DNA from 3 places in the Streptomyces sp. NPDC054872 genome. Region 2 is predicted to be linked to each of the others. Evidence: riboswitches for the same ligand, from Rfam matches in the RefSeq annotation. Region 2 holds a riboswitch; each other region holds the start of a gene.
What was found. Region 2 has a riboswitch for S-adenosylmethionine ahead of ACWGIH_RS19450 (glutathione binding-like protein). Riboswitches for the same ligand answer to the same signal wherever they lie in the genome.
Positions count from the first base shown of each region.

Region 1: linked by a shared signal. The riboswitch ahead of ACWGIH_RS31620 (aminotransferase class V-fold PLP-dependent enzyme) and the one ahead of ACWGIH_RS19450 (glutathione binding-like protein) in region 2 are both predicted to bind S-adenosylmethionine.
Region 3: linked by a shared signal. The riboswitch ahead of thrC (threonine synthase) and the one ahead of ACWGIH_RS19450 (glutathione binding-like protein) in region 2 are both predicted to bind S-adenosylmethionine.

Region 1 is NZ_JBSGYY010000032.1:77,058-83,371, reverse strand. It holds gene qcrA (cytochrome bc1 complex Rieske iron-sulfur subunit) at 1-974, shown strand, start outside; gene qcrB (cytochrome bc1 complex cytochrome b subunit) at 971-2,602, shown strand; gene trpD (anthranilate phosphoribosyltransferase) at 2,770-3,834, shown strand; SAM riboswitch class IV at 3,909-4,025, shown strand; gene ACWGIH_RS31620 (aminotransferase class V-fold PLP-dependent enzyme) at 4,206-5,603, shown strand; gene ACWGIH_RS31615 (glycerate kinase family protein) at 5,555-6,314, opposite strand, start outside.
Region 2 is NZ_JBSGYY010000014.1:147,372-153,685, forward strand. It holds gene ACWGIH_RS19440 (S1 family peptidase) at 1-923, opposite strand, end outside; gene ACWGIH_RS19445 (M13 family metallopeptidase) at 1,187-3,148, shown strand; gene ACWGIH_RS19450 (glutathione binding-like protein) at 3,217-3,996, opposite strand; SAM riboswitch class IV at 4,255-4,399, opposite strand; gene ACWGIH_RS19455 (putative leader peptide) at 4,646-4,801, shown strand; gene ACWGIH_RS19460 (LLM class flavin-dependent oxidoreductase) at 4,908-6,137, shown strand; gene ACWGIH_RS19465 (NtaA/DmoA family FMN-dependent monooxygenase) at 6,161-6,314, shown strand, end outside.
Region 3 is NZ_JBSGYY010000033.1:34,228-40,541, reverse strand. It holds gene ACWGIH_RS31945 (cold-shock protein) at 1-190, opposite strand, end outside; gene ACWGIH_RS31940 (MoaD/ThiS family protein) at 615-890, opposite strand; gene thrC (threonine synthase) at 992-2,314, opposite strand; SAM riboswitch class I at 2,332-2,466, opposite strand; gene ACWGIH_RS31930 (glucosyl-3-phosphoglycerate synthase) at 2,633-3,577, shown strand; gene ACWGIH_RS31925 (hypothetical protein) at 3,661-3,960, shown strand; gene ACWGIH_RS31920 (alpha,alpha-trehalose-phosphate synthase (UDP-forming)) at 4,055-5,458, shown strand; gene otsB (trehalose-phosphatase) at 5,648-6,314, opposite strand, start outside.

The sequences.
Region 1 (6,314 bases), on a different contig from region 2:
ACCCGTTCGCCGACCCGGGCCTTCCGCCCCATGAGCACCGTGTCCAGGACATCGACGAGCGGGCCGCCAAGCGGTCCGAGCGTGCGGTCGCCTTCCTGTTCACGCTGTCGATGCTCGCCACGATCGGCTTCATCGCCTCGTACGTGGCGTTCCCGGTCGACAAGCGCGTCTACATCTGGCCGATCGGCCACATCAGCGCGCTGAACTTCTCCCTGGGCATGACCCTGGGCGTGGCGCTCTTCTGCATCGGCGCGGGCGCGGTCCACTGGGCCCGCACCCTGATGTCCGACGTGGAGGTCGCCGACGAGCGGCACCCCATCGAGGCCGAGCCCGAGGTCAAGGCCAAGGTCATGGCCGACTTCAAGGCCGGTGCCGCGGAGTCGCAGTTCGGCCGGCGCAAGCTGATCCGCAACACGATGTTCGGCGCGCTCGCCATGGTGCCGCTCTCCGGCGTCGTCCTGCTGCGCGACCTCGGTCCGCTGCCGGAGGACAAGCTGCGGCACACCCTGTGGGCCAAGGGCAAGCTGCTCGTGAACATGAACACGAACGAGCCGCTGCGCCCGTCGGACGTCCAGGTCGGCTCGCTGACCTTCGCCAAGCCCGAGGGCCTGGAGGAGCACGATCACGACTTCCAGAAGGAGATCGCCAAGGCGGCCCTGATGATCGTCCGGATCCAGCCGGACAACATCAAGGACAAGCAGGAGCTCGAGTGGTCGCACGACGGTGTCGTCGCGTACTCCAAGATCTGCACCCACGTCGGTTGCCCGATCTCCCTGTACGAGCAGCAGACGCACCACGTCCTCTGCCCGTGCCACCAGTCCACCTTCGACCTCTCCGACGGTGCCCGAGTGATCTTCGGCCCGGCCGGTCACGCGCTGCCGCAGCTGCGCATCGGCGTGAACGAAGAGGGCTACCTCGAGGCGCTCGGCGACTTCGCTGAGCCCGTCGGTCCTGCTTTCTGGGAGCGCGGATGAGCACTAAGACGACTGAGACGCGTAAGAAGGAGGCGCCCGCCGGTGAGCGGGTCGCCGACTGGGCCGACGGACGTCTGGGGATCTACTCCCTGGCCAAGGCCAACATGCGCAAGATCTTCCCGGACCACTGGTCCTTCATGCTCGGTGAGATCTGCCTCTACAGCTTCATCATCATCATCCTCACGGGTGTGTACCTGACCCTGTTCTTCCACCCGTCGATGAACGAGGTGGAGTACCACGGCAGCTACATCCCGCTGCAGGGTCAGCTGATGTCCGAGGCGTTCAACTCGACCATGCACATCAGCTTCGATGTGCGCGGTGGTCTGCTGATCCGGCAGATCCACCACTGGGCGGCGCTGATCTTCCTCGCGGCGATGTTCGTGCACATGATGCGCGTCTTCTTCACGGGTGCCTTCCGCAAGCCCCGCGAGGTCAACTGGGTCTTCGGCTTCCTGCTGTTCGTCCTGGGCATGTTCACCGGCTTCACCGGTTACTCGCTCCCTGACGACCTGCTCTCCGGAACCGGTGTGCGCTTCATGCAGGGCGCCGTCCTGTCCGTGCCGATCGTGGGCACGTACCTGGCGATGTTCCTGTTCGGCGGGGAGTTCCCCGGCGGCGACTTCGTGGCCCGGTTCTACTCGGTGCACATCCTGCTGCTGCCGGGCATCATGCTCGGGCTCGTGGTGGCGCACCTGATCCTGGTCTTCTACCACAAGCACACCCAGTTCGCGGGTCCCGGCAAGACGAACAAGAACGTCGTCGGCATGCCGCTGCTTCCCGTGTACATGGCGAAGGCCGGAGGCTTCTTCTTCCTGGTCTTCGGTGTGATCGCGGCCATCTCGGCGATCGCCACGATCAACCCGATCTGGGCGCTCGGTCCCTACCGTCCGGACCAGGTCTCCACCGGAGCTCAGCCCGACTGGTACATGGGCTTCTCCGAAGGCCTGATCCGTGTCATGCCGGGCTGGGAGATCAACGCCTGGGGTCACACGCTCGTCCTGGGCGTGTTCATCCCGCTGGTGATCTTCCCGCTGGTCCTGGTCGCGATCGCGGTCTACCCGTTCATCGAGTCCTGGGTCACCGGCGACAAGCGCGAGCACCACATCCTGGACCGCCCGCGCAACGTCCCGACCCGTACGGGCTTCGGCGTCGCGTGGATCACCTGGTACATGGTGCTGCTGATCGGTGGTGGAAACGACCTCTGGGCCACGCACTTCCACCTGTCGATCAACGCGATCACCTGGTTCGTGCGCATCGCCTTCTTCGTGGCACCGGTCCTCGCCTTCGTCATCACCAAGCGGATCTGCCTGGGTCTGCAGCGGCGTGACAAGGAGAAGGTCCTGCACGGCCGCGAGTCGGGCATCATCAAGCGCCTGCCGCACGGTGAGTTCATCGAGGTCCACGAGCCGCTCAACCAGGAGCAGCTGCACACGCTCACCGCGCATGAGCAGTACGCGCCGCTCGAGATCGGCCCCGCGGTCGACGAGAACGGCGTCGAGCGCAAGGTGTCCGGTTCGCAGAAGCTCCGGGCCAAGCTCAGCAAGGGCTACTACGGGGAGGACAACCAGATCCCCAAGCCCACCACCGAGGAGTACAAGGAGATCACCAGCGGCCACGGCCACCACTGATCCTCCGAACGCTCTGACGTTCTGACCACGGTCGCCACGGCGAGAGCCCCGTCCCATGCATCCAGTGCATGGACGGGGCTCTTTGCCGTCCCCCGGGCTGGATAAGGTGTTCCCGTCCCCGTGTACCGGGATGCTTTCTTCCTACGCTGACGAACCCAGGAGCGGCTATGAGCGCTGTGACCCCCGCAGGAGGCAACACCGCGGCGGCCCGTTCCTGGCCGGGTGTGCTGAACGGCCTGCTCGAAGGACGTGACCAGAGCACCGAGGACACGGCCTGGGCCATGGACCGCATCATGCGGGGCGAGGCGACCGACGCGCAGATCGCGGGCTTCGTCGTGGCCCTGCGGGCCAAGGGCGAGACCGTGGAGGAGATCTCCGGCCTCGTACGCACGATGTACGAGCACGCCAATGTGATCGAGGTGCCGGGGCGGACCGTCGACATCGTCGGCACCGGTGGCGACGGCGCCAAGACGGTCAACATCTCCACGATGTCCGCGATCGTGGCCGCCGGCGCGGGCGCGAAGGTCGTCAAGCACGGCAACCGCGCGGCCTCCAGCGCCTCGGGAGCCTCCGACGTCCTGGAGAAGCTCGGGGTGAACCTGGAGCTGCCGCTGGAGCGGGTCGTCGAGGTGGCCGAGGAAGCGGGGATCACCTTCTGCTTCGCCGTGAAGTTCCACCCGGCGCTGCGGCACGCGGGTGGGGCGCGCAGCCAGCTGGGCATCAGGACCGTCTTCAACGCCCTCGGTCCGCTCACCAACCCGGCCAAGGTGCGGGCCCAGGCGGTCGGGGTCGCCGACCCGAGGATGGCGCCGATCGTGGCCGGGGTCTTCGCCGAGCGCGGGAACTCCTCCCTGGTCTTCCGCGGCGACGACGGCCTCGACGAGCTGACGACCACGTCGACCTCCCGGGTCTGGGTGGTGCGGGACGGAGCCGTGCGCGAGGAGGCCTTCGACCCGCGGGACGTGGGCATCGACCTCGTCCCCGTCGAGGCGCTGCGGGGCGCCGACGCCTCGTACAACGCCGAGGTGGCGCTGCGCCTCCTGGACGGCGAGAAGGGCCCTGTGCGGGACGCCGTCCTGCTCAACACGGCGGCGGCCCTGGTGGCCCTCTCGCCGGGTGAGGGGACCCTGGTGGAGCAGATCGGCGCCGGCATCGCGAAGGCGGCCGAGGCGATCGACTCCGGGGCGGCGAAGAAGGCCCTCGAGCTGTGGGTGGCCGCCAGCAACAGGTGAGTGTGGTGCCTACCGCAGTCCGGATGCCGGACTGCGGTGGGCACCGGGAAGATCGTGTGGCAAGATGCTGCGCAGGTCATGAGTGACAGCGATTAGGCCCCGGCTCGCTGTCCGGCAACCCTCCGTCCGTGGCGGGGTGCCCCGGGTGAAGACCAGGCCGTACGCAGCAAGGCGTATGGCAAGCGCGGACCCCTGCGCACTCGATGAGTGTCGTACCCCTGGGGTCCTGGTCCTCAAGGGAGCAGTCTCGTGAGCAAGCGAATGCGATAGGGCTTTCCGGCCCCTTTTCCGCACCCCCTTTTTCTTCGTCACTGCGGCGCCGTACGCGCGCATCCGCAGTGAACTCGCCTGCCTTCCCACGGGAGTTCGCCATGTCCGCACGCATCGTCGCCACCACCGAAGCCGCCTCCGCCGAGTCCGCCGACCCCTGCTGTGCCGCGCCGCTGCCCGTCCTCGGCCGTGACGTCACCGTGCCGCTCGTCACCGGCGGCGAGGTGACCTACGCGGCGCTCGACTACGCGGCCAGCGCCCCGGCCCTGCAGCGGGTGTGGGACGACGTGGCCGCCTACGCGCCGTACTACGGCAGCGTGCACCGCGGTGCCGGTTACCTCTCGCAGCTCTCCACCGACCTGTTCGAGAACAGCCGCGTCACCGTCGCCGAGTTCCTCGGCTGCCGCGAGGACGACCAGGTCGTCTTCACCCGTTCGACCACCGACTCGCTCAACCTGCTCGCCGCGGCGCTGCCCGCCGACTGCCAGGTCTTCGTCTTCGAGACCGAGCACCACGCCTCGCTGCTGCCCTGGCGCGACGCCCGCGTGACGTACCTGAACGCCCCGCGCACCGCCGACCAGGCCGTCGCCACCCTGGAGCGCGCCCTCGCCGACCGTGACCCCTACGGGCCCGCCCTGGTCTGCGTGACCGGCGCCTCGAACGTCACCGGTGAGCTGTGGCCGGTCAAGGAGCTCGCCGCCGCCGCCCACGCGCACGGCGCCCGCATCGTCCTTGACGCCGCGCAGCTCGCGCCGCACCACCCGGTCTCCATCAGCGAGCTCGACGTCGACTGGGTCGCCTTCTCCGGCCACAAGCTGTACGCGCCCTTCGGCTCGGGCGTCCTCGCGGGCCGCTCCGACTGGCTGCGGGCCGCCGAGCCGTACCTCGCGGGCGGCGGCGCCTCGCGCAAGGTCGCGCGGCGCACGGACGGCGGCGTGGACGTCGAGTGGCACGACACCGCCGCACGTCACGAGGCCGGTTCGCCGAACGTCATCGGCGTGTACTCCATCGCCGCCGCCTGCAAGGCGCTCACCGAGGCCGGCTTCGACGAGCTCGTCGCCCGTGAGCGCCACCTCATCGCGAGGGTCCGCGAGGGCCTCGCCGACGTGCCCGCCGTGAAGGTGCTCTCGCTCTTCGGCGACGACGCGCCGCGCGTCGGCGTCATCTCCTTCGTCGTCGACGGCTGGAACAGCTCGCACTTCGCCGCCGCGCTCTCCGCCGAGTACGGCATCGGCGTACGCGACGGCCTGTTCTGCGCCCACCCGCTGGTGCGCACCCTCCTCGGCAGCGACCCGCAGACCCAGGGCGAGTGCGGTGCCCCCGAGGCCGCGCCCGGCGAGAAGTCGCTGAACGCGATCCGCGTCAGCTTCGGCGCGGGCACCCCGGACGAGCACGTGGAGCGTTTCGTGCGCGCCGTCAAGGAGCTCGTGGCGGATGGCGCACGCTGGAACTACCGCACCGAGGACGGGCGTTGCGTGCCGGACACCAACGCCGCCTGAGCCTTGGCCCGCCCCTTCAGGCGTGAGCCCAGGACGATCATCCGCAGGGCCCGCTCGGTCGCGTCGGTGAGGAATTCGCCGCCACGCCCGAGCGCCTCGGTGAGCGAGACCGGCGCGGGCAGGATCGCGCTGTAGGCGTCCACGCCCTCCGCCCGTACGTGGTGGGCGCCCTGGCCGATGGTGCCCGCGAGGACCAGGACCGGGCGGCCGAACCGCTTGGCCCGGCGCGCCACTTCGGCCGGGACCTTGCCGCGGGGCGTCTGGTGGTCGAGCGCGCCCTCGGCGGTGACGACGAGGTCGGCGCGGGCCAGGCGGGCGTTCAGGTCCAGGTGGTCCAGGAGGACGTCGAAGCGGGGGAGCAGCGCGGCGCCGAGTGCCGCGAGGCCGGCTCCCAGGCCGCCGGACGCGCCTGTTCCGGGGCCGAGGGCGAGGTCCCCCGTGGCGTGCAGGTCCCGGGTCAGGACGTGCGCCCAGTGCTCGAGGCCCGCCGCCAGCTGTTCGACCTGCGTGGGCGTGGCGCCCTTCTGGGGGCCGAAGACGCGGGCGACGCCGCGCTCACCGGTCAGGACGTTGAAGGGGTTGCAGGCGACGCGGATCTCGGTGTCCCGCAGGCGGGGGTCAAGGCCTGCGGGGTCGATGCGGCTCAGTCGGATCAACTCCCGTCCGCCGCACGGAAGTTCCCACCCGTCCGCGTCCAGGAGCCGGGCGCCG
Region 2 (6,314 bases):
GCGAGGACGGTGCCGCAGTGCCAGTGCGTGGTGGAGCCGGAGCGGCAGATCGACGCTCCTACGGGTGCCTCCGCCGAGCCCCGGACGAGCTGGTCGGAGACGGTGCCCCAGCCGAGCACCACCGGGACGGTCCACCAGCCGTTGCCCACGCTGACGTACGCGTAGTCGTTGCCGGGGAACGAGGAGCCCTGGAAGCTGCCGATGTTCGAGCCGTCCCAGCCGCGCACGCCGGCCCCCGCCTGCCCGCAGTGGCCCGCGGTGACGAACCCTCCGTGCACGGAGAAGCCGATGGAGCAGCGGACGTTACCGGTGTAGTAGGGGTCGCCGCCCACGGTGCCCGCGGCGAAGGTGCTCGGCGCGGTGCCGACCGTCTCGACCTGGACGGGACCCGCCTTCCGGGCACGGTCGACGAACCGTTGGACATCGTTGTCGTTCTTCTGAGCAGCGACGACGTTCACCACGACCTTGTTGCTGCGCGGCGCCACGTGCCAGCTGCTGACGCCCTTGGGTGCGTCCAGTGCGTCGATCCGCTCCTTGGCGGCGTCCAGTTCCTTCGCGCTGTGGCGGACCACGCGGACGGCGGCGCCGGTCTCGCGCAGCGCGTCGGCCTTGCCCGCGCTGGTGGTGGCGACGGTGAGCTTCGCGGTGCCCGCGTCGTACCAGGAACCCGCGTACGTGGATCCGGCAGCGCGCTGCGCCGCGCGGTCGACGCGGGTGGCGGTCTTCTCGGCGGCGAGACGTTCGCGCGCCTGGCCCGCGGTGAGTCCGAGGTCGTCCTGGAGGGCGGTGAGCATGCCCGCGGAGGCCGGGGGAGCGGCGGGGGCGGGGGCGGCGCCGGCGGTGGAGGTGAGCGAGGCGCTTGCCCAGGTGCCGACCAGGAGCAGGGAGGAGAAGGCGATACGGGCTCCGGTTCTGCGTCTCATGGCAGTGCCCTTTCTGTCGTTCCGTCGAGGTGGGGAGGAACAGGGTGATGAGAGCGCTCTCACGATGAGTTCAGGCGGAGCATAAGAGCGACTCGGCAGTCATGTCCATACCAACTGAGCGCTCTGGCCCGGCAATTGGAGCCGGAACGCGGAGGGGGAGGCCGTGACGGCGCGGCATCCGTGTGAGTGCGTCGCGGGGTGAGGCCAGGTCGGCGGTGCTCGGGCGATCGTGCTCGGGCCCCGTGTCCGCGTAGGGTGCGTGGATGAGCATGCTGGATGACGCCCACGCGGGCATGAACCCCGAGATCCGGCCGCAGGACGACCTGTTCGGCCACGTCAACGGTCACTGGCTGGAGAACGAGCCGATCCCCGAAGATCGCTCCAGCTGGGGCCCCTTTGTGCAGTTGGTCGACACGGCCGAGGAACAAGTGAAGGTGATCATCCAGGAGCTCGCGTCGGCCGTGACGGCAGGCGCCGTCCCGGATGACGCGAGCAAGATCGCCACGCTGTACGCCTCCTTCATGGACGAGGAGACGATCGCCGCCCGCGGGCTCGCCCCGGCACAGCCCCTGATCGACGAGGTCAACGGGCTGCGGGACACCCGGGAGCTCGCGGCCTTCCTCGGCCGTTTCGAGCGGATCGGCGGCTCCGGTCTCTTCGGCTCCTACATCGACTCGGACGACCGCGACTCCGACCGCTACCTCTTCAACGTCCTCCAGGGCGGCCTCGGCCTGCCCGACGAGTCGTACTACCGCGAAGAGAAGTTCGCCGAGATCCGCGAGAAGTACGTCGCCTACCTCACCGAGCTGCTCACCCTGGGGCGGCACGCCGCGCCCGCCGAGGCCGCGCAGGCGGTCCTCGCCCTGGAGACCCGGCTCGCCGCCGGTCACTGGGAGCGGGCCGAAACGCGTGACGTGCAGAAGACGTACAACCTCCTCACCCTGCACGAACTGATCACCCTGGCACCGCACTTCGACTGGCGCGGCTACGTCGAGGGGCTCGGTGGCTCGGACGCCACGATCGCCGAGACGTGCGTCCGTCAGCCGTCCTACCTCCGCCACCTGTCCGCGGTCCTCGACGAGGTGCCGATCGAGCAGTGGCGGGACTGGACGCTGGTCCGGGTGCTTCGCTCCTGCGCGCCGTACCTCACGGACGCGTTCGTCCGGAACAACTTCGAGTTCTACGGCCGCACCCTCAACGGCACCCCGGAGCTGCGCGCCCGCTGGAAGCGGGCGGTCGCCTTCGTCGAGGGCTGCATCGGTGAGGCGGTCGGCAAGGAGTACGTGGCGCGGCACTTCCCGCCGAGCTCCAAGGCGATGATGGACGATCTCGTCGCCAACCTCCTCGAGGCCTACCGTCAGTCGATCGCCCGGCTCGACTGGATGACGGACGAGACGAAGGAGCGCGCGTACGAGAAGCTCGCCACGTTCCGTCCCAAGATCGGATACCCGGACACGTTCCGCGACTACTCGGCCCTTCAGGTGTCCGCGGACGACCTGCTCGGCAACGCGCAGGCGGCGGACGCCTTCGAGTCCGACCGTCAGCTCGCCAAGATCGGCTCCCCGGTCGACCGCGACGAGTGGTTCATGCTGCCGCAGACGGTCAACGCCTACTACAACCCGGGCACCAACGAGATCTGCTTCCCCGCGGGCATCCTGCAGAAGCCGTTCTTCTCGCCCGACGCCGATCCCGCCGAGAACTACGGCGGCATCGGCTCGGTCATCGGCCACGAGATCGGCCACGGCTTCGACGACCAGGGCGCGCAGTACGACGGCGCGGGAAACCTCAACGACTGGTGGACCGCGGCCGACAAGACCGCGTTCGAGGCGAAGTCGAAGGCGCTGGTCAAGCAGTACGACGCGTTCTCACCCCGCAACCTGCCCGGTGAGTTCGTCAACGGCTCGCTGACGGTGGGCGAGAACATCGGCGACCTGGGCGGCCTGACCATCGGTCACACGGCGTACAAGATCGCGCTCAACGGTGCCCCGATGCCCACGAGCGACGGCATGACCGGCTCCCAGCGGCTCTTCATGAACTGGGCCTACTGCTGGCGCACCAAGCGCCGCAGGGAGCAGGAGCAGCAGTACCTCACCATCGACCCGCACTCGCCGCCGGAGTTCCGGGCCAACATCGTCCGGAACCTCGACGAGTTCCACGAGGCGTTCGGGACGGCGGAGGGCGACGGCCTCTGGCTGGACCGCGCGGAGCGCGTCCGGATCTGGTGATCCACCGGCGGCCGCGGCGCTCCTGCCGCGGCCGCCGTCTCCGCGCCGCTCGTGGGCCCGTGGGCGCACTACCTCAGGGGTGGGGTGGAGAGCGGGGAATGGGTGGCGCGGGAGGCACGCGGGGCCTTGGGGCGGGGGCCGTTGGTGTGGAAGGCCGGATGGGCGTACAGGCGGCGGACGTAGGCGCGGACGTGGGGGTGGGAGTCGTCGGGCTCAGCAGCGTCCGCAGTGGGGTGGACGAGCGCGGCCCACAAGTCCACGTCCACCGAGGTGAGTTCGTCACCCACGAGGTACGGGTGGGAGGCCAGTCGGCTGTCGAGGCGGTTCAGCGTCTCGTCGGTGAGCGGGCTCGCGAGGATTTCGTGCCAGGTGTCGATGCGCGCTGCCAGGGCCGGTGGGCGCAGGAGGGGGCCGCTGCCGTGCGCGGCGAGGCGGCAGGCGAGGTCGCGCAGGATGTCGGGCGTGTGGTTGCTGACCACGTGCCCGCTCCAGCGGTCGCACAGGGCGGGAACGGTCAAAGGGCCGTCGAAGTGGTGCTCGGTGGCTTGGTAGCAGCGGTGCAGTGAGTCGAGTGCCGCCGCGGTGGCGTGCGGTGTCAGGAGCGTCGTGGTGACCGACTCCCGGAGCCCGAGCAGGTCGAGGGTGACCGAGACGCGCAAGGAGCGCGGACATCCGGCCGAGAGGTACAGGTGATAGCGGTGCGGCGCCGGGTAGAAGCCGCCGGCCAGGTCGGCGCCGATGCGGCTGCGGATCGCCGCGGGACAGCTGCCGCCCGGGACGGGTTCGTGCGGGGAGTACGGATCCGTGAGGGACGTCGGGCGGGAACGGTGCGACGTGGTCTCGGGCATGGCTCTCCAGACAGGTGAGGGGGCGCCGACCGCGCGCAGGGCGCCGGTGGCACAGCGGAGGGAGAGGGGGGTGCGTCGACGTCAGACGGCTGGAGCCGTTGCGCTGCACACGCGCAACAGGTCGATGTGCAGCCGTCTCGTCAACAACACGCGGGGGCTGGGCCGGGGCGCGGACAGGAGGGGCCGCTGGGTGCCCTTCCTCTCACCGACCGCCCTGGACATGTCCACCAGCCCTGCCGTCGAGGCCCGTTGCAACCGGGGCCGCACTTGCCCCGCCGCCACGGCGGGACCCGGTCGTCACCCGGGGCACCCCGTCGCGGCGGAAGGGTTGCCTGCCAGCGGGCCGGGGCCGATGAACCGCTCGGGCAGGGAGCCTGCCGGGCGGGCGCTGACAATCGTGACCGTCCCCGGAAGTCTGGGTCCGGGCACAGGGCTCCGTCAAGAAGGCCGTGCGACTCCCAGCGCGAAGGCGGAACAGAAGCAGTGACCCGGCGGTTGTCCTTGACGAAGACGTACGACGAGGCGCGTACGGCGACGCGAGGACGCCCGTGATCGACGGGCATTGCGCACCGCTGCGACCTCACGTAACGTCCCGAGCAGGTCACGATTGTCGGCGTCAAGCCCTGGCCCACGGACGGAGGTGACGGACATGTCGGCGGTCTCCGCTGTGCCGTCCACGTCGTCCGCGCTGCCGCCCGTGTCCGCCCCGCGTGTCATCACGGTCGCCCCCAGCCGCCAGGTGCATCTGTACTCCCGGCCGCACATCGACCTCCAGCGCGTCGCCGGCGCGCTCTGTCGTTCCTGACCCGTCACCCCGCCGCCGCACCCTCGAAGCCGAGGGGCCGGTGTTCTCGTACGGTCGATCAGGAAGGCACACCTTCGTGTCGTCATCACCTTCACCCTCATCCGCGTTGCCCTCTTCCGCTCCCCCCGCTCCTTCGCTGCACCTCGCCGTCGCGCTCGACGGCGCGGGTTGGCACCCCGCCGCCTGGCGCGAACCAGTGGCCCGTCCAAGGGAGTTGCTCACCGCTCGGTACTGGGCCGATGTGGTCACCGAGGCCGAACGCGGCCTGCTCGACTTCGTGACGATCGAGGACGGACTGGGGCTCCAGTCCTCGCGCTTCACCGAACCCGACGAACGCACCGATCAGGTACGAGGGCGCCTCGACGCCGTCCTCATCGCCGCCCGCGTCGCGCCCCTGACCAGCCACATCGGCCTTGTGCCGACCGTGGTGGCCACGCACACGGAGCCCTTCCACACATCCAAGGCGATCGCCACGCTCGACTACGTCAGCGAAGGCCGCGCCGGCGTACGGGTGCAGGTGTCCGCACGCCGCAACGAGGCCGCGCACTTCGGGCGCCGCACGCTTCCCGCCCTTGATGCCGTCGAGGACCTCGGCAGGCCGGACGTACGGGAGCTGACCTTCGACCTCTTCGACGAGGCGGCCGACTACGTCGAAGTCGTGCGCCGCCTCTGGGACAGCTGGGAGGACGACGCGGAGATCAGGGACGTCGCCACCGGCCGCTTCATCGACCGCGACAAGCTGCATTACATCGACTTCGAGGGCAAGCACTTCAGCGTCAAGGGCCCCTCGATCACGCCCCGGCCGCCGCAGGGCCTGCCTGTCATCAGCGCGCTCGCCCACGAGGGGCCGACGGATGCCCCGTTCCGGCTCCTCGGCCGCTCGGCCGACATCGGATACGTCACCCCGCGCGACACCGGGCACGCACGCGCCATCGTCACCGCCGTCCGCGCGGAACAGGAAGCGGCCGGGCGCGCCGACGAGTCCCTGCATCTCTTGGGCGACCTGGTGGTGTTCCTCGACGACGACCCGGCCGCCGCCGCGGCCCGCCGGGAGCGCCTGGACGCCCTCGCCGGTGACCGGTACACCAGTGACGCGCACATCTTCACGGGAACGCCCGCACAACTGGCTGACCTTCTGCAGGAGTTGGAGCAGGCCGGCCTCACCGGTTTCCGGCTGCGTCCCGCCGTCGTCGGGCACGACCTCCCGGCGATCACCCGGGGCCTGGTGCCCGAACTCCAGCGCCGCGGCGTCTTCCGGCGCGCGTACGAAGCCGACACCTTGCGCGGCCTCCTGGGCTTGACCCGCCCCGCGAGCCGCTACGCCGCCACCGCCTGAGCCGGACCGGAAGGGACCCCCTCATGAGCAAGTCACCGGACAAGCCGCTCAAGCAGATCCACCTCGCGGCACACTTCCCCGGCGTCAACAACACCACCGTATGGAGCGACCCCGAGGCCGGGAGTCACATCGAGTTCAGCTCCTTCGCGCACTTCGCACGCACCGCCGAGCGCGCCA
Region 3 (6,314 bases), on a different contig from region 2:
TGACCATGTCCGCCTGCGGACCCTTCTGGCCCTGCGAGATCTCGAACTCCACTCGCTGACCTTCTTCAAGGGTGCGGTAGCCGTCCATCTGAATCGCGCTGTAGTGGACGAAAACATCCGCACCACCGTCGACCGCGATGAAGCCGTACCCCTTCTCCGCGTTGAACCACTTGACGGTGCCCTGAGCCATGCCTAACTCCCCTATTACTGGCCCTTGCACGGACCCGCACTTCGCGGACCCGGGTCAGACCTCACCCCCCCAATGGGTTGTGGAGGCGTGCGCCGGAACGCGTCGACCGCGGCTGAATGTATCTGTCCAACTGCCCTCTGCAACAGGTCAATCGGACGAGAATTCTGGGCACGCCTGATCGGTAATATGCGGAGAATTCACCGGAGTTCAGGGCAAGTCGGGCCAGGCAAATGCCACGAGAAGGGCAAATGGGCGGTGCACTTTGGCTACTTCTTGTCGCCCTCGGGGCGACTTCGTATATGCGCTCGGCACAAACGGGGAAGCTCGCTTCCCAACTGTACCGCGCTCAACCACATGGAATTGCCCCCTCCGTTTCTCTCGCGGAGGGGGCAACAAGGATTACGCAGGGTATTTCCTTAAAGGATCAACCACCCGCGACGGCGGGAATGATGGAGACGCCCGCGCCGTCCGGCGTGGCGGTCTCCAGGCCCTGCTCGAAGCGGACGTCGTCGTCGTTCACGTAGACGTTCACGAAGCGCCGCAGCTTGCCCTGGTCGTCCAGGACGCGGGCCGCGATGCCGGCGTGCTTGGCCTCCAGGTCGGCGATGACCTCGGAGAGGTTCGCCCCCTCGGCGGCGACCTCGGACTGACCGCCGGTGTAGGTGCGGAGAATGGTGGGGATGCGGACCTTGACGCTCATGGATTCACCTCGGGGTGTGTGGGGCCCCTTCAGGGGCGCGGGGAACTGCGCGAGGACGGACCACGACCGCCGTCGAGAACGGCGGTCAGGCCCTACGGCGCCTAGTCGGCGAGCCCGGCGGCGCGGAACGCGTCGAGGCTCGGCTTGATCGTGGCCGTCGCCTGAGAGGTCTCGGCAACAGCGTCCAGGGTCTTGAGACCGTCACCCGTGTTCAGGACCACCGTGGTCAGCGAGGGGTCGATGAGCCCCGCCTCGATCAGCTTCTTGGTGACACCGACCGTCACACCCCCGGCGGTCTCCGCGAAGATCCCCTCGGTCCGGGCGAGCAGCTTGATCGCGTCGACGACCTGCTCGTCGTTCACGTCCTCGACCGCACCGCCCGTGCGACGCGCGATGTCCAGGACGTACGGCCCGTCGGCCGGGTTGCCGATGGCGAGCGACTTGGCGATGGTGTCCGGCTTCTGCGGGCGCACGACGTCGTGCCCGGCCTTGAAGGCGGTGGACACCGGCGAGCAGCCCTCGGCCTGGGCGCCGAAGATCTTGTAGGGCTTGTCCTCGACGAGGCCGAGCGCGATGAGCTCCTTGAGGCCCTTGTCGATCTTCGTGAGCTGCGAGCCCGAGGCGATCGGGATGACCAGCTGGTCGGGCAGGACCCAGCCGAGCTGCTCGCAGATCTCGTACGCGAGGGTCTTGGAGCCCTCGCCGTAGTACGGCCGCAGGTTCACGTTCACGAAGCCCCAGCCCTCGCCGAGCGGGTCGCCGATGAGCTCGGAGCAGAAGCGGTTCACGTCGTCGTAGTTGCCCTCGATGCCGACGAGCTCGCCGCCGTAGACCGCGGCCATGACGACCTTGCCCTGCTCCAGGTCGTGCGGGATGAACACGCAGGAGCGGAAGCCGGCGCGGGCCGCCGCGGCACCGACGGCGCCCGCGAGGTTGCCGGTGGAGGAGCAGGAGAGGGTGGTGAAGCCGAAGGCGCGGGCCGCCTCGATGGCCTGCGCGACGACGCGGTCCTTGAAGGAGTGCGTCGGGTTGCCGGAGTCGTCCTTGACGAACAGCTTGCCCTGCTCGACGCCGAGCTCGCGGGCGAGGTTGTCGGCCTTGACGAGCTTGGTCCAGCCGGGGTTGATGTTCGGCTTCTCGGCGACGTTCGCCGGGACGGGAAGCAGCGGGGCGTAGCGCCAGATGTTGTCGGGGCCGGACTCGATCTGCTTGCGGAGCGCCTCGGGGTCACCGGTCGGCAGGTCGTACGCGACTTCGAGCGGGCCGAAACAGGCCTCGCAGGCGAAGATCGGGCCGAGGGCGTAGAGCTCGCCGCACTCGCGGCAGGAGAGGCCCGATGCGGGGCCGAGGTCCACGGACCCCCGGTCAGCAGCCGTGGTGGTGGAGGGGGTGGTGTCGTTCGTTGCGACAGTCTGCGCAGCCATGGAGGCGAGGCCCTTTCTCCTCATCTTCCTCGCGACGCATCTCGCCGCGAGACGGAATTGGCACCTTCCCCACCGAGACCTCGCGTGCGCGGTCGGCGGGATGGTTGCCGGGGCTTCAACGGGCCGTATCCCTCTGCCCCTCTGGATGAGCGGTATGGCGCCGGGCTTCAGGGGCCCGAGGCATTTGTTACGCGATGACCCCGGCATGCGATGGTCATCGGCGTTGTTCAAGACTGTAACCGACGGCCTGGACCCTTGAGATAGTCGTCCGAACCGCGAGATGGATCACATGTAGGCCACACACAGGAGGAGCCACCCGTGCTGGAAGAGGCCGAGCGCTGGCTGACCAGGCGTTCCTGGTCCGTTGCCGACCGTCCGCTCAGCGCACTCGTCGCCGCCAAGCGGGCGTCGGGGGCCTCGGTGAGTGTCGTCCTGCCCGCGCTCGACGAGGAGGGGACGGTCGGCGAGATCGTCGCCGAGATCCGCCGGGAGCTGGTCGAGAAGGCCGCGCTCGTCGACGAGCTCGTGGTGATCGACTCCGGCTCGCGGGACCGTACGGCCGAGGTCGCGCGGGAGGCGGGCGCACGGGTCGTGCACCGGGACGCGATCCTGCCGCGCGTGCCGTCCGTGCCCGGCAAGGGCGAGGTCATGTGGCGCTCGCTCCTGGTGACCGGCGGTGACATCGTCGCGTTCGTCGACGCGGACCTGAGGGAGTTCTCGGCGGACTTCGTGACGGGCATCGTGGGCCCGCTGCTCACGGAGCCCGACGTGCACTTCGTGAAGGCGATGTACGACCGCCCCCTGGGCGAGACCGCAGGCCAGGGCGGCCGGGTGACCGAGCTGATGGCGCGCCCGCTGCTCAACATGCACTGGCCCCAACTGGCGGGATTCGTGCAGCCGTTGGGCGGCGAGTACGCGGCGCGCAGGTCTCTTCTGGAGCGGCTGCCGTTCCCCGTCGGCTACGGAGTGGAGCTGGGGCTGCTCGTCGACGCGCTGCACACCGTGGGCCTCGACGCGCTCGCGCAGGTCGATGTCGGGGTGCGCAAGCACCGGCACCAGGACGGGCAGGCGCTCGGCCGGATGGCGGCGGCGATCTACCGGACGGCGCAGCTGCGGCTCGCGCGCGGCCATCTCGTACGGCCCGAGCTCACCCAGTTCGAACGGGGCGAGCAGGGGTTCGAGCCGCGGACCCATTCGGTGGACACGGAGGAGCGCCCGCCGATGTGCGGCATCGCGGAGTACACGGCTCGCCGCGTGGCGTAACCACCCCGAGCCGGGCATTTTGTCTACATTCCCCACTTATGTGGGTCAGACGAGCAAAGGGAAGCGCGCTACGCGTCGGTGCCGTGGCCTTGGCGACGGCCGCCCTCGCGGCTGGAGCACTCGGCGCGGCCATCGCGCCCGCCGCCGCGGCGGATGCCGGCACCGGACCGAGGATCAGCCACACCGACGACATCACCCGGTGGGCGCAGGAGCGGCCCGCGCCACGGGAGCGAGGGGGCGAGCCCGTGCGCCGGGAGGGCGCCACGGGGCAACTGGCCAAGTCGGGCAGCGACTCGGACACGATGCTGTACGCGGGTCTGGCGATCTCCCTGTGCGCCCTGGGCGCGCTGGCGGTGGCGGCCGCGAGGAGCAGGCGTGACTAGCCGCCACGGCTGAACCGGCGCCGATTGTGTACGGCCGGGCCGTCGGGGTCCGGCCGTACGTTTGAGTGCCCGCCCCAGGGGCTAGGTTCGCCACATGGTCTCCGAGCACGCCTCCGCCCAGGTCCTCGTCGCGTCCAACCGCGGCCCCGTCACGTACACCCTGGAGGAGAACGGGGAACTGACGGCCAAACGGGGCGGAGGCGGGCTCGTCTCCGGGCTCAGCGCGATCGGCGACTCCGACAGCGGCGACGCGACCCTGTGGGTCTGCGCGGCACTGGGCGACGGCGACCGGGAGGCCGTGCGGCGCGGGGTGGGTGAGCCGGGCGTGCGGATGCTCGACATCGACCCGCGGGTGCACGCCGACGCGTACAACGGCATCGCGAACTCGGTGCTGTGGTTCGTCCACCACATGCTCTACCAGACGCCGCTCGAACCGGCCTTCGGCCCGGAGTTCCGGGCGCAGTGGGCGTCGTACGAGGCCTACAACCGGGCCTTCGCCGAAGCGCTCGCGCAGAGTGCGGGCGCGGACGCCGCGGTCCTCGTCCAGGACTACCACCTGGCGCTGGTGCCGGGGATGCTGCGGGAGCTGCGCCCCGACCTGCGCATCGGCCACTTCTCGCACACGCCGTGGGCGCCGGTGGACTACTTCCGGATGCTGCCGGACGACATCGCGGAGCAGCTCCTTCGCGGCGTCCTGGGCGCCGACCGCGCGGCGTTCCTCACGGGCCGGTGGGCGGACGCGTTCACGGAGTGCTGCGTCGCCGTCCTCGGTGGTACGTCGGGGACGCGGATCGGGGTGCACGGGCTCGGGGCCGACGCGGACTTCCTGCGGGAGCGGTCGCGGCGGGCGGACGTGGAGGAGCGTCTTGTCGCGCTGCGGGAGCAGATCGGGGGCTCCGGCGACCGGAAGGTGATCGTCCGGGTGGACCGGACGGAGCTGTCGAAGAACATCGTGCGGGGGTTGCGGGCGTACCGGGAACTGCTCGCCTCGCGGCCCGAGTGGCGGGAGCGAGTCGTGCATGTCGCGTTCGCCTACCCGTCGCGGCAGGATCTCGCGGTGTACCGCGACTACACCGCATCCGTGCAGGCACTCGCGGACGAGATCAACTCCGAGTACGGGGTGGAGGGTTGGACACCGGTCGTCCTGCACGTGAAGGACGATTTCGCCCGCTCGCTGGCGGCGTACCGCCTGGCGGACGTGGCCCTGGTGAACCCGATCCGGGACGGGATGAACCTGGTGGCCAAGGAGGTTCCCGTCGTCTCGGACGAGGGGTGCGCTCTTGTTCTCTCCCGGGAGGCGGGGGCGTTCGAGGAGTTGGGCGAGGACGCGGTGGTGGTCAACCCGTACGACGTGACGGGGACCGCCGCGGCCTTGCACACGGCACTGACCATGCCCCTGGAGGAACGAGCGGAACGCACCAAGCGCCTCGCCGCGGCGGCCACCGCTCTGCCTCCTGCCCAGTGGTTCCTGGACCAGCTGCGGGCGCTGGCGGGCTAGTTTTTCTGTCCCCGACCCCGCCCCTTCCCGAAAACTCGCTCGGCGCGAGGGCCCTGTACTGCCTAGGCTATTTCAGCCCGGCCGGCGTTTGAGGCCGTCTTGTCAGGGTCTGGGGCGGAGCCCCAGGCAGGTCCGGGGCGCAGGCACGGTTTTCGGGAAGGGGCGGGGTCGGGGACAAGTCCCTTGCGGTCAGGGAAGCCGGGCGGCAATTGCTGCCAGCAGGGCCACGACCCCCTTGGGCCCGTCCACCACGAGGTCCGCGCGGTCGGCGAGCTCGGCGACCTCCGCGCTGCCGCTGCACACCAGCAGCCCCCGCACCTGATCGGAACGCAGCTTCTCCACCGCCGCGAAGGCGGGCAGGTCGCCCAGGTCGTCGCCCGCGTACAGCACGGTCTCAGCACCCACCTCCCGTACGTAGTCCGCGAGGGCCACTCCCTTGTCCATGCCGGGGGGCCGCAACTCCAGGACGAGGCGCCCCGGTTCGACGATGAGGCCGTGGCGGGACGCCAGCTCGGCCAGCGGGTCCCGCAGCGCCTCGAAGGCGGCCTGCGGATCGGCCGCACGCCGGGTGTGGACGGCGACCGCCCGGCCCTTCTCCTCTATCCACGTCCCGCGCCACGCGCCCATCGTGTCCAGGAAACCGGGCAGTTCGGCGCGCACGGCCGCCACGCCGGGGTGCGGCTCCGCCGCGTGCACGGTGGACGAGACGGCGTCCCAGCGCTCGGCGCCGTAGTGCCCGAGCACGACGAGGTGTTCGAGGCCGGGCACGCCCGCGAGGCCCCCGTACCGCACCGCCACACCCGCCGGACGCCCGGTGACGACCGCGACGGAACACACCTTCGGCGCGAGCGCGGCG